3 regions of the Peribacillus sp. S4 genome follow, and region 1 is predicted to be linked to each of the others. Evidence: riboswitches for the same ligand, from Rfam matches in the RefSeq annotation. Region 1 holds a riboswitch; each other region holds the start of a gene.
What was found. A riboswitch is a leader RNA that binds a small molecule or an ion and turns the genes downstream of it on or off. The one in region 1 is predicted to bind cyclic di-AMP.

Region 1 (4,291 bases):
GAGCTGGAACCTGCCGGATTTTATTCAATATTGGCAAAGACGGCCAGATCTTCTTTATTGCCAACCACTAAAAGCATATCCTTTTCATGGATATCCTGATCCGGTGACGGTGCTATGATAATTTCTCCATTACTCACGATGGCAATGACGCTGATATTATATTTTGCCCGTAAATCAAGCTCCCTGAGGCTTTTTCCCTTCATGCTCATGGGGAGGATGATTTCCTCGATATTGTATTCTTTAGAAAGCTCGATATAGTTCAGCATGTTAGGGGAAAGGAGCTGGTTCGCGACCCGTTCCCCCATATCCCTCTCAGGATAGATGACCCAGTCGGCACCGACTTTTGTCAGCACCTGACCGTGATTTTTATTAAGTGCCTTGGCAATGACCTTTTTGATCCCAAGCTCTTTTAAAAGCAAGGTAGTTAAAATGCTCGATTGCATGTCATTTCCGATGGCTACGATGACACAATCGAAATTACGGATTCCGATTGCTTTCAATGTCTCTTCTTCGGTCGTATCCGCCATGATTGCATGGGTAACGTTCAGTTCCGCATTCTCGACTCTTTCCTCGTTCACATCAATACCCAAAACCTCTTGGCCTGCCGTATATAATCTATGGGCCACACTGGTTCCGAATCTGCCTAAACCTATCACGGCATATTGTCGTTTTCCCATCATTTACACTCCTTCATTCATTATTAACCAATCATGATTTTCCCTTTTGGACGTCGGAACGGATCTGGCTTGCGCCTCATGGCGATAGCAAAGGCCAAAGTCAAAGGGCCGACACGGCCTGCAAACATCGTGAAAATGATGAGCATCCGGCCAACCGGTGATAATTCCGGGGTCAAACCCATTGAAAGTCCCACGGTGGCGAATGCTGAAGTGGCTTCGAACAAAATCATCAAGAAATCAGTTCCGCTTTCAGTGATGGTCAGCAGAATGGAGATGATGGAAACCATGAATACACCAATGAACGTAACGGATAATGCTTTAAAAATCGTTTCACTCACGATGCGGTGACGGAACAAGACCACATCACCCTTACCTTTGATCTGTGACCAAACCGTTCCTACAAGCGTCGCCAATGTCGTCGTTTTAATCCCGCCGCCAGTCGATCCGGGTGATGCCCCAACGAACATCAAGAAAATGATGAGCAGTAATGTAGGCTGAGTTAAATCAGGGATATTCAGCGTGTTGGAGCCTGCCGTCCGTGGTGATACCGATTGAAATAAGGACGACAGCATTTTACCCATGAAAGATAAAGGCTGCAATGTCTTAGCGTTACCGAACTCGAATAAAAAGATTAAAATTGCACCTGTGATTGTAAGGATCAAGCTAGTCATCAGAACCACCTTCGTATGTACGGATAAACGATGGGTGTCACGATATTCGTATAGTTCATTCATCACGATAAAGCCTATCCCGCCAAACGTGATGAGGAAGGCGACGGTAAGGGTTACGAATGGATCCGATACATAAGGGGTCAAACTCCTGAATTCCCCCATTAAATCAAAGCCGGCATTATTGAAATTCGAGACGGAATGAAAAACCCCGTAATAGATCGCTTTGCCGGTTGGCATGTCAAAAGAAAAGCGAATCGATAAGATAAGGGCACCCACACCTTCAATGATGGACGTGAAAATTAACAGCCGTTTCACTAATCTGACTACACCCGCCATGGATAGATTATTTAAGGACTCCTGCAAGAGTAACCTGCCTTTTAAGGAAATCTTTTTGCCTAGAAGGAAAAAGAAAAACGTCGCAAATGACATGAATCCTAAGCCGCCTATCTGAATCAGTGTTAAGATAACCAACTCACCAAAAGTGGTGAAAGTCGATCCCGTATCCACTACGACCAGCCCTGTTACACATGTAGCGGAAGTCGAGGTGAATAAAGCATCCAGAAAAGAAAGGCCATGGCCATTTTCGGTGGAAACCGGCAGGGTCAATAAATAGGCCCCGATAAGTATCAGGATGGCAAAGCCGAGTACAAGTATTTTTGGCGGATCCAATAAATTTTTTGTCATTCTCAAATGATCATCCCTACTGTATGACTTTTAATCAACAATCTGCTTTTCGAATCTTTTTAAAGGCATAATAAAAAGACCTGCGAAATCATCGAATAGCTGTATTGCCACTAATAGCGAGCAAAAAAAAGCTTCCGAAATAGGCGGTCTTAAGACCTCCTTCGCTTTAGCCGACGAAGTTAGCTGACGGGTAGGATGGCGAAAGAGCTGATCTCATCCCTTCTGCAAGGCAGAATTAACCCCAAATGATTGGGTCCTCCGTACTCATTTACCATGAGTTTTGGCCGAAATGCATTAAATTGATAAACGTATTCTACTCCCATCATTTAGCAGTTGTAAACCCCTAAATCGTAAAAAAATATTTCTTTAATAAAACTGAAAATTTACGTTTTATTTACATTAAAAAAACGTATTGACAAATATTAGTTAGCACATTATGATAGGTTCGATTAATCCAATTATGATAACCGGCATCGATGTACTTTATTCAATAATTTCAAGCAGAACATGCTATTGCCAATCAAAATTTGTAATAGATATATTATGTTTCTTTTGTAAAAGATAAAGGGAAAAGCAGTACATTATTAGTTAAATTCAATACATTTTATTAAAAAGGCGGGCAATTATGGAGAAGACGTTCAATAGATATGTTATTAATGCTACAGGCAAGGGTGGCCAAACATATTTAACACAGTGCCAGGATAAAGATGCACTAAGGAAATGGATAGCCGATCATGAGGATCAAATCATCATGAATGAATTAAGGATAACAGATAAGAAAAAGAATCCGTTTTTAAAACTGTTTTCCCCAAGGTAAATCAACTGATTCCAACATTCATAGCGGTATTCAATTATTATAATCCCTGTGTTCTATCCAGGAACGGTGAGCGAAAAATCCATATCTTGTTTTGCTTTTAAACTCATTATATTTAATGAGTTTTTTTGCGTTATTTACAGTATTGAACCATCAATGTTAAAATTTAGTAATTACTAATGTGGACGTAGAGAAGAGAAAAGTAAAATGAAATGACCACTTTCCGAGAGCAGCCGAGGATTGTTGGGTATGTATGGGGGGCATCGCAAATTGGTCTCGTTCCTTGGGGACGAGGTTTTTTATGTATGGTCAAAGGGGGAGAAGCGATGACATTAAGAAATGCATTGGTATCCTGGAAATACCCTTCCATTCTTTTGTGCGGAATAGGTATCTCCAACTAAAATCGTTCATTGGATGAATGTGCGCAATTGGCTGATGAAGTTCAAGATTTTAAAATGGATTTTTGCCATTTCTTCCGCCGTTTGTTCCTCACAGTTCTCCAGCCACTCAGTAATCACCCCTAAAATCGCCGATGTCAGGAAGGCGTGCATATACATGCGGAATGCTTCATCTTTAGCTGCAGGATGCAGGCTGATCAAACGTTCCAACAGTACTTCACCGAAAACCCGTTTTATTTTTTTCGCAAAAGAAGGGTCTCCCTGATCACCAAGAATGGCCCTTAATGCGTGAGCATGTTCACTGATGAATTGAAAAATCGCTATGAAAGGCGGATAAAGTTGCTGTTGATTAAGAGCCAAAAAAGCCTCTTTAGGCAAAATGGCAGTAATGCGGGTTTGAAGTTCATGTAACAATTCCTGCTGTAAGTGATCCATCAATTCATATTTATCTGTGTAGTGCAAATAGAATGTGCCCCGATTAATATTGGCACGCTCTGCGATTTTCTTCACGGATACATGTGAGAACCCCTCTGCTTCAATAAGTGCTATAAAATGATGTTGTATCTGCTTTTTCGTCTTTTGTACCATATCCTCATGAATCGATGCCATGGAATGTCTCCTTCACTGAACATTTTTCCAAATGTGTTGATTGTATTAGACCGAATGCTACCTTAGAATGATGATACACTCAACACCGTGTCAATTAAAGAGGGAGGATGTGTGTGCAATGAAAAATGCGATTTCCATTGATGGAATTGCTAAGGGTTTTCAGCAGAAGAAGGTCATTCAGCCAATGAGCCTGAATATTGAAAAAAGCGGAATTTTTGGTTTGCTAGGTCCATCCGGATGCGGAAAGACGACCTTGATTAAAATGATTGTCGGATTAATTAAACCCGATGCGGGTAAAGTCACGGTTCTGGATCATGAAGTGCCAAATGAATCCCTGTTAATGGTTGTCGGCTATATGGCACAGTCCGATGCTTTATATACAGAATTGACGGGAGCTGAAAACCTCGAATTTTTTGCGAAGCTATACCGTTTTTCGAA
Region 2 (4,291 bases), 990 kb from region 1:
GCGAATTGACGAATTCACGAAAATTGAGTCCATTAAAAAGGACAAAGCGTTCGGAAGCCTGCATATACATGTATAAGATATCATTACTTTCATTCTTCATAACCTGACCCCCTCCGAGCTCTCAATCAATAATGTTATTTTATCAAACTTTTGGAGTTTCACGTAAGTTATATAACCCCAATATTAATCATCATCATCTGCATCAGGTAAATAACATGAATCAAAATCCATATTAACCAATAGGAAAAAATATAGGATTCGAAGAATGGATCATATATGGTTTTATCACTCATTCACTCATTTCATAGGGCCGCTTCCCTTTTTGCTGATGCTTCCCCAACTCAAAATGACCGACATTAGCTTTGAAACAAATTAACGTATTTTAAAGCCGGAAGGTAGTTTCATTTCACAACACATGACCTTCTGGGCCGAGAGGAAATGATTTGGTTTTAGGGTAAACAAGATGAAAGGCTTTATGAATTTGGGGGCATTTTGACATCCGGGAAGACGCGTCAAGAAGGTAGTTTCCTCCATAAAACAATTCAACTTGAAGTGCTTGAGTATCTCTAAGGAAGCGGAGTTTACAGTCATCGAGAAATAAGAAAGCGCTATCTCATTCAAAAAATAAATAAAAAAATCCAGAGTGACATTTCACTCTGGATTTTTTATATTAAGAAACTTGCTCTAACTCTTTTTTGGAAGGAGGGTTGAATTGACCTTCCCATTTAGAGATGACGATTGCCGCAAGTGAATTACCGATAACGTTTACCACTGTACGTCCCATATCAAGAATACGGTCGATACCGGCAATAAATGCTAGACCTTCAATAGGAATACCGACAGTTCCCAATGTCGCTAAAAGCACTACGAAAGATACACCTGGTACACCCGCAATCCCCTTGGACGTGATCATTAACACTAGCATCAGCGTAATTTGCTCATACGCGCTTAAATCGATTCCGTACATTTGAGCGATGAAGATAGCTGCTAACGCTTGGTATAATGTAGAACCATCAAGGTTAAAGGAGTATCCAGTCGGAATAACAAATGTAGCAATATGTTTTGGACATCCCGCTTTCTCCATTTTTTCCATGAGTTTCGGAAGAACCGCTTCTGAACTTGCAGTAGAGAAAGCAAGAATCAATTCTTCTTTTAGAAGTTTAATCAGCGTAAAGATATTGAATCCGACAAATTTCGCAATAAGACCAAGAATGACTATTACAAAGAAAATCATTGTTCCGTATACAGAAAGCGCTAACTTTCCTAGCGGAATTAAAGATTCCAAACCGAACTTGGAGATCGTCACACCGATTAGTGCAAATACACCGATAGGAGCGAATTTCATGACCATGTTAGTTAGGTAGAACATTCCTTCAGCTGTACCTTGGAAGAAGCGGAATACTGGTTTACCCTTTTCACCGATGGCTGCAATACTAAGCCCAAACAACACGGAGAAGAAAATGATCGCTAGCATATCGCCTTGTACCATAGCTTGGACTGGATTGGATGGTACAATGTGAACGAGTGTATCCACGAACGATTCATGCTGCTTAGTTTCTGCTGTATCAACATACGTAGAAATATCAGTTTGTTCCAGCTTATCCATATTCACACCAGCACCAGGCTGGATGATATTCGCTGAAATTAAACCAACAGCAATCGCTATCATAGTTACGACAACAAAGTATGATAATGATTTAGCACCTAGTTTACCTACCGCTTTCAAATCACCTACACCAGCAACTGCAACGATAAGGCTTGAAACGATGATCGGCACTACAATCATTTTAATCATTCGTAGGAAAATGTCTCCGAATGGCTGTAAAAAGTTTTGGGCCGTCTCATTACCATAAAAAATGGCACCAACGATAATCCCTAGAATTAAACCAATGAAAATTTGGCTAGCTAAACTTAGTTTGAATTTCTTCATTTACTTTCCTCACCTTCCATAAAGTCTTTGATGCAAAAACATTTTTGTCTCGGTAAGGGAAACAAGATACTAATAAAAGAAAGTAATTTTTCTTTTTTGAAAAACTCTGTCTTTACGCCGAAAAAAAAGACACTTCATGTGTCGATTTCTTATAGGCGTGAATATTCACACATGTTCCCTTGAAGACGCTGACGAGGTTAGCTGTCGGGTTAGGATTGGAAACACAAAAAGCCCTTTCATTTCTGAATTCACCCCTAGCGGATAAAATCCACATAAATGGGTCCCCCGTTCTTGGAATAAGATTAAGCGAGTTAACTTATAATAAAATATTATACTAAAAATGATAATCTGTAAATATTTATTCGCATCCGTTCTAGAAAAAGGTCTTTAAATATGTCTGAATATTCTGTATTAATAGCTACTCTATCTATAATTACGCTTCCCGATTTTTAATCACTTAAGTTATATTGATATAATTAATAAATAATTTGTCATCACCTCTCTTGTGAAAAAAGCGGTTATTTTTCCAGAATGCCAAGTAACAGGTATCTTACTTTTTCCCTAGAGGTGAATTTTTTATAAGTTCTAGCTTTCACTTTTTCAAATTGAATCGGGGTAATAAAATAAGAATGGTTCTTCACTGCCACATTCGGCTTCAGGAGGATGACGTCACCTACAGATGGTCCCTTTATGATTTCCTGCTTCCCTTCAGCCTTAAGACCTTTTGTAATGTAATGTTTATCCACATGGCCTTTATTCGTCAACTTGTAAATATATGGATGCTTTTGGTATTGTACCGCCTCTATCGGTATAGAGGGTACACCGGCTTTCTCATTGGTTATTACAGTAAGATTCACTTTCGATCCCACCAACAAAGGTTCCGTTTCTTCGCCTTCCGGTTCGATTAAAGCCTGAAATGGAAATCTGTTATCTTTTTTTAATGATGGCTCTTCTGCGGGATAGGAATGGATACGGCCTATCGTCCCTTTCAATGCCTTTTTTGAATCAGAGGAACTTGCTTTTATAGTCATGCCCACTTCAGCCTTTTTCATTTCCTCTCCGGAGAAATACCCTTCAATTGCCATATTTGTAGAAACGATGGATATAATGGGATTATCAAGGTTTTTATTGATATTTTTAACGACACCATCAGCCTCGCTCGTCGTCACAATTGCACTGGACTGCTCCTCAATCGAACTTAATTTAGCGTCAAGCATTTTCACTTTTTCATCCAACCTGTTTTTTTCTAGTTCCTGCTTGTACATTTCTTGCTCAATGTTACTTTTAATAAGATCTGAAGAGCTTGTCGTTATATCAATATTCAAGTTTTTCTCCACCGATTCATCAATTGCCGCTTCAGGTTCACTGGTCAAGTTCCCCTGATAAGACCTCAACTTCCCTATGTATTCCTCAATCCCTGCCCTTTCCCCCTCAGCTGCCGTTTTCTCCGCTTCCAAACTCGCTTTAAGCGCATCAAGTTCGGTCGCCGTATACTCAAACAACGAGGAGCCAGCCGTAACCGAATCGCCTTCTTTTACAAGGAATTTCTTAAAATCATTTTTCTTGGCATCAAAATAGATATCATACTCTTCTACTGGTTTAATTACCCCATTTGTTTGAATAGTATCCGTAATTGTATCTTTTTTTACCTTAGTCCAGTTTTCAACGAAAACCGTCCGTTCCACTTTGCTTTCTTTTTTTTCAATAAGGTATAAGTTAACGGTTATTAACACTATCGACGCAATGGAGACCGCCGCTATTTTCCAGTTACCGCTCATTCATTTCACCCGCTTTATACAAATACGCCTACTTGGATGTATCCTAAAAAGGCTTTAACAAACCATGTGGCCAAATAGAATAGAACAATCATTAAAAGGACCAAATAATTATTACGTTCTGTAAATTCCTTCAAATAAAAATATTGCAGAGCAATAATGAGAAATTGAAAAATGGTAATTTCACTGAAAAAGTGAATGAAATAATCACTTCTGAGAAAATACTGACTGATGATCCCCAATGAAAAAGGATTGGCATCGCTGCCTATATCCATTAAAACGAATAAGGGAATCAATAATGTTTTTTCCACTAATTGCAGGCCAAAAAGAATCATTTGAACGATAACTAATTTTATATAGGGGATATCAGTAACGATCCAAAAGAATAGAGCTGCTAAAAATATGTATATGGAAGGGTGGATTATTCCTGTTATTATATTGCCGCTCAAAATCAGCAACTTTGCTGCTTCGAATTCATTGGCGCTCATCTTCGTGATTTCTTTGGAGAATGATTCTGAACCAATGCCAAAATATCCCCCAACGGCGAATACTATAAGACTAAGAAAATATATAAATATTAATTTCA
Region 3 (4,291 bases), 1.7 Mb from region 1:
TCCATTTTTCTTCGAATTTCTTTTCATCTTCTCTTTCAAAAGCGACATAAACGGCAATGACCTGATGTGCAGATAGAGATTTTGCATAATTTAAAGAGTTCTCAACCACATGAGTTATACCGGCCACAGGTACGATAATGATATTTCCTTCAATTGGCAAGATCGGCTCACAAGTTGTAATCCTTAGTTGGTCTCCAACTGCTTCATAATGCTTTCTAATTCGATGAAAAATTAAAATGATGATAGGTAAAAAAATCAAAACAGGCCAAACCTGAATAAATTTGGTTAAAAAGAATATCATCGTGACGATAAAGCTAATTATGGCACCAATTGAATTAATGGTTAATTTCATCATCCAGCCTTTTGGCTTTTCGCGAATCCATTTAACAATCATCCCGGTCTGGGATAACGTAAATGGGATGAATACACCAACCGCATAAAGCGGAATGAGATTTTCCGTATGTCCTTCAACTGCGACTATCAAGATGATGGATGCAAGTCCAAGTATGATAATTCCATTGGAATACCCTAAACGGTCCCCTCTGATCGTAAACGCCCTTGGTATGAATTTATCCTTCGCCAGATTTACCGCAAGCAAAGGGAAAGCCGAATATCCAGTATTTGCCGCAAGTATCAAGATCAATGCAGTTGTACCTTGAATGAAGAAATACATGAAATTCCGTCCAAAGATCTCTTCAGCAATCTGGGAGACGACCGTTACCTCTGCGCTAGGAACAATGCTTAAATAATAGGCTAAGTATACGATTCCCGAAAACAAAACAGCTAGTAAGGAACCCATCGCTATTAATGTTTTCGCAGCATTATTCGGTGCTGGATCTTTAAAGTTCGGGATTGCATTTGAAATCGCTTCGACTCCTGTCAATGCGGAGCTTCCTGATGCAAATGCTCTTAGCAGTATAAATAAACTGATGCCTGCTACCGGAGTCCCGATTGATGCATGCAATTCCGGTGAGACTCCTCCCGTCAGAATTTTGTAAATTCCAACCCCAATCAAGATGAACAAGGCTAAAACGAATAGGTACACCGGATAGGCCAAGACAGATGCCGATTCCGTAACCCCCCTAAGGTTCAAGATAGTAAGTAGGATGACGAAAATAATGGCTATGAGGACATTATAATCATGCAGGCCGGGAAAAGCGGACGTGATGGCATCCGTACCAGCGGAAACACTTACCGCGACAGTTAATATATAATCGACCAATAAGGATCCTCCAGCTATCAACCCTGGATTGACACCTAAATTGTTTTTTGAAACCACATAGGCTCCCCCGCCATGTGGATAAGCGAAAATGATTTGTCTGTAGGACAAAATCAAAGCGGTTAACAGGATCAATACTCCAATCGCGATAGGGATTGAATACCAGAATGCCGCAGCACCGACCGTGATCAGGACAATCAATATTTGCTCCGGCCCATATGCAACCGAAGACAATGCATCTGAAGATAATATCGCCAACGCCTTTGTTTTGTTAAGCTTTTGTTCACCAAGTGCATTTGATTTTAAAGGTCTCCCAATCAAGAACCTCTTTATAGAAGATAACATCAAGAATTCACCACCATGTAATTTATAAGTTTATATTTCCCAGCTGTCTAAAAAAAACGAGACTAAATAGAAAAATGCCTACAAGTCATAGCTAAATAGACCTGTAGACATCAATTTTTTTTGTCTAACAAGCTCCACCTTCCTTCTCATATAACGCTTACGAGGTTAGCTGTCGGATTCGGACCTAAGAGTAGCCCTACCTTATAAAGGATTCACCCCTTGGATTGTTAAAGACAATCCCAATAACGGGTCCCCCGCACCATAAGGTTTAAGCGATTTAGAAATATGAAACTGTTGATTATCATACTCCCGTGAAATGGAAAAGTAAATGAAAATTTTGCACAGAAATAGAATTATTATTTATAAGCGAGGTTTTATTCTTGACTTATATAACAAAAGTCATGCAAACACATGATTCGATGGTAGGAAAGAAGGAAAGTAAACGTCTGAAAGGAAGATATTCAAGAAGACAATGAACAAAAGATAGATTCCCCAAAAGGAAAAATGAAGTAACGTGGTGGATTAAGTAAAACAGATCTGCCCCAGCTTGGATAGTCATAAAATCAGAATTTCGCTTTCCGATTCCATTTTTAATTCCCGTCCATTCGGGGGCATTATTCCACTGATCTACGCCAATTAGTTCCTTCCTTCTTGAATTGGCCTCAAATTGCTTTTTTTAAAGACAAAGTATTTCTGGCCAAGATAGTTAAGCACTGTATAAAAGATTGTTCCTATCAGAACAGCCAAATTTTGTTGTATGGATAAATGAACGGTTCCTTCCAGTGATTCTGCAATGGCTTGGCCTATAGAATAAGCGGCGGAATAACAAATCAGGATGACGCAAAAGAAACGGGCAACTCCTCGCCGCCATTCTATATCGCTTTTAAAGGTAAAAGTCCTGTTCAAAAGAAAACTCGTTACAGCTCCCGTACCATTGCCGATAAAGGTGGAGATCCAGTAAGATAATTCAAGAGCATTCATGAGAAAAAGCATGATGGAAAGTCCAACCGCTGTATTGACTATTCCAACCAATAAAAAGCGGATAAAGGAGTTAGTTTGTTTTAGATAGTTTTTCAATACTGTTCCGTTCATTGTCTAGTTGCTCCCGTTTTTTTAAATCGAGCGGATTAAATAGATCAAGATCAACAATATATTTAGGCCGGCGTTTGGATTCATTATAGATTTTTCCGATATACTCCCCAATCAACCCGACAGCAATCAACTGTAGTCCACCGATCAACCATATGGAGGTGATCAATGAGGTCCAGCCAGTTTCGGTCTGCCCATAAAATTTCAACCATAAAAAGTAAGACCCAAAGAGTAAGCTAATGAAAAAGGAAAGACATCCTAGCCATAATACAAGCCGGATCGGTGTAACTGAAAAGGAAGTAATGCCATCAAGTGCAAAAGCAACCATCTTCTTAAATGGATATTTCGTTTCCCCGGCCAATCTTTCTTTACGGTCATAATAAACAGAGTCCGTCTTAAACCCAATGAGCGGTACAATCCCCCGTAAAAAAAGATTCGTTTCATCAAAGCGTTCCAACTCCATGATCGCCCTCTTGCTCATTAGCCGGAAATCGGCATGATTATAGACAAGGTTAACCCCCATCTTGTTCATCAATTTATAAAAACCTGTTGCAGATGTTCGTTTAAAGAATGAATCAAGGTCCCTTTTCTGGCGGACACCATATACGATTTCACATCCTTCATTGAATTTACGAATGAATTCCGGGATGACTTGAATATCATCCTGTAAATCTGCATCAATGGAAATCACACAATCTGAGGCTTCCTTGGCTGTAAACAACCCAGCCAGAAGTGCATTTTGATGTCCAGCATTCCGGGAAAGCTTTAGCCCGCGAACATATTCATTATTAATCGTTTCTTTGTAAATGATCTTCCAAGTTTGATCCTTGCTCCCATCATCGACAAACAAAATTTTACTTTGACCGGAAACAACGTTTTCATCGACCAACCCCCTCATCAATCCACAAAGCTGGGAAATGGTTTCCTGCAAAACGCCTTCTTCGTTATAACAAGGTACAACAATCGTTACAATCGGTGAATTCATTCTATTCCCCCCTTTTCACATGACTCTGTATAAATGAATTTTCCATACGCTTCCTTTTTTAGTGAAAACCCTATCCAGCACCAATCCGTTTTCCTTCGCGTTGTTGATTGGGATGGCAGAAAATATATACGTTCCGCCTAATCCTTTAAACGCATCCATGTTGAGGTCCAAATTTTTCAGCTCTTTCTTCGAGCCTTTCTTGAACATATAATGCTTCCCAAGCTCATCGGTAAATAGGTAACAACGTCCTCCCCATTCATCAAAATAGATTCTGATGTTTTTATTCTTAGCCAATTCGTTTTCAATTATTTGACGAAATTGATGTTTGTAAGAAAGCGGATAAAAATTGTTATAGCTATCGAGCGTGTAAAATCCATTATATTGAGCGATTGCGGGATGCAGCCCAATGCTGGCAACACGATATTCTTCTTGTGGACGGTCAATATGATCTTTTATTTCCTGAAAAAGGCTTTCTGAATAGAACTCTTTAAAAGTTGGCTTTTCATTGTGAGTGATTTCCTCATTGAAACCGATTAAAATCAGTATTTGAACGGCGATGAAAATAGAAAGGGTTTTCTTAGCATAGTCGCTGTATTCCCAAATGATTTTTATCGCAAGGGCAAACCCCAAGTAAATGATCATCGGCCTTAAAA

Region 2: another riboswitch for cyclic di-AMP. It lies ahead of ACJ9PY_RS01410 (cation:dicarboxylate symporter family transporter); the one in region 1 lies ahead of ACJ9PY_RS23210 (TrkH family potassium uptake protein).
Region 3: another riboswitch for cyclic di-AMP. It lies ahead of ACJ9PY_RS04610 (APC family permease); the one in region 1 lies ahead of ACJ9PY_RS23210 (TrkH family potassium uptake protein).

The regions. Positions count from the first base shown of each region.
Region 1 covers NZ_CP175708.1:4,858,776-4,863,066, reverse strand. The annotation lists gene ACJ9PY_RS23215 (potassium channel family protein) at 21-677, opposite strand; gene ACJ9PY_RS23210 (TrkH family potassium uptake protein) at 701-2,032, opposite strand; cyclic di-AMP (ydaO/yuaA leader) riboswitch at 2,186-2,328, opposite strand; gene ACJ9PY_RS23205 (hypothetical protein) at 2,658-2,849, shown strand; gene ACJ9PY_RS23200 (TetR/AcrR family transcriptional regulator) at 3,254-3,853, opposite strand; gene ACJ9PY_RS23195 (ABC transporter ATP-binding protein) at 3,972-4,291, shown strand, end outside.
Region 2 covers NZ_CP175708.1:268,268-272,558, reverse strand. The annotation lists gene ACJ9PY_RS01415 (hypothetical protein) at 1-100, opposite strand, end outside; gene ACJ9PY_RS01410 (cation:dicarboxylate symporter family transporter) at 671-1,930, opposite strand; cyclic di-AMP (ydaO/yuaA leader) riboswitch at 2,102-2,249, opposite strand; gene ACJ9PY_RS01405 (efflux RND transporter periplasmic adaptor subunit) at 2,449-3,708, opposite strand; gene ACJ9PY_RS01400 (hypothetical protein) at 3,723-4,291, opposite strand, start outside.
Region 3 covers NZ_CP175708.1:954,985-959,275, reverse strand. The annotation lists gene ACJ9PY_RS04610 (APC family permease) at 1-1,564, opposite strand, end outside; cyclic di-AMP (ydaO/yuaA leader) riboswitch at 1,703-1,849, opposite strand; gene ACJ9PY_RS04605 (GtrA family protein) at 2,201-2,656, opposite strand; gene ACJ9PY_RS04600 (glycosyltransferase family 2 protein) at 2,616-3,638, opposite strand; gene ACJ9PY_RS04595 (DUF6044 family protein) at 3,654-4,291, opposite strand, start outside.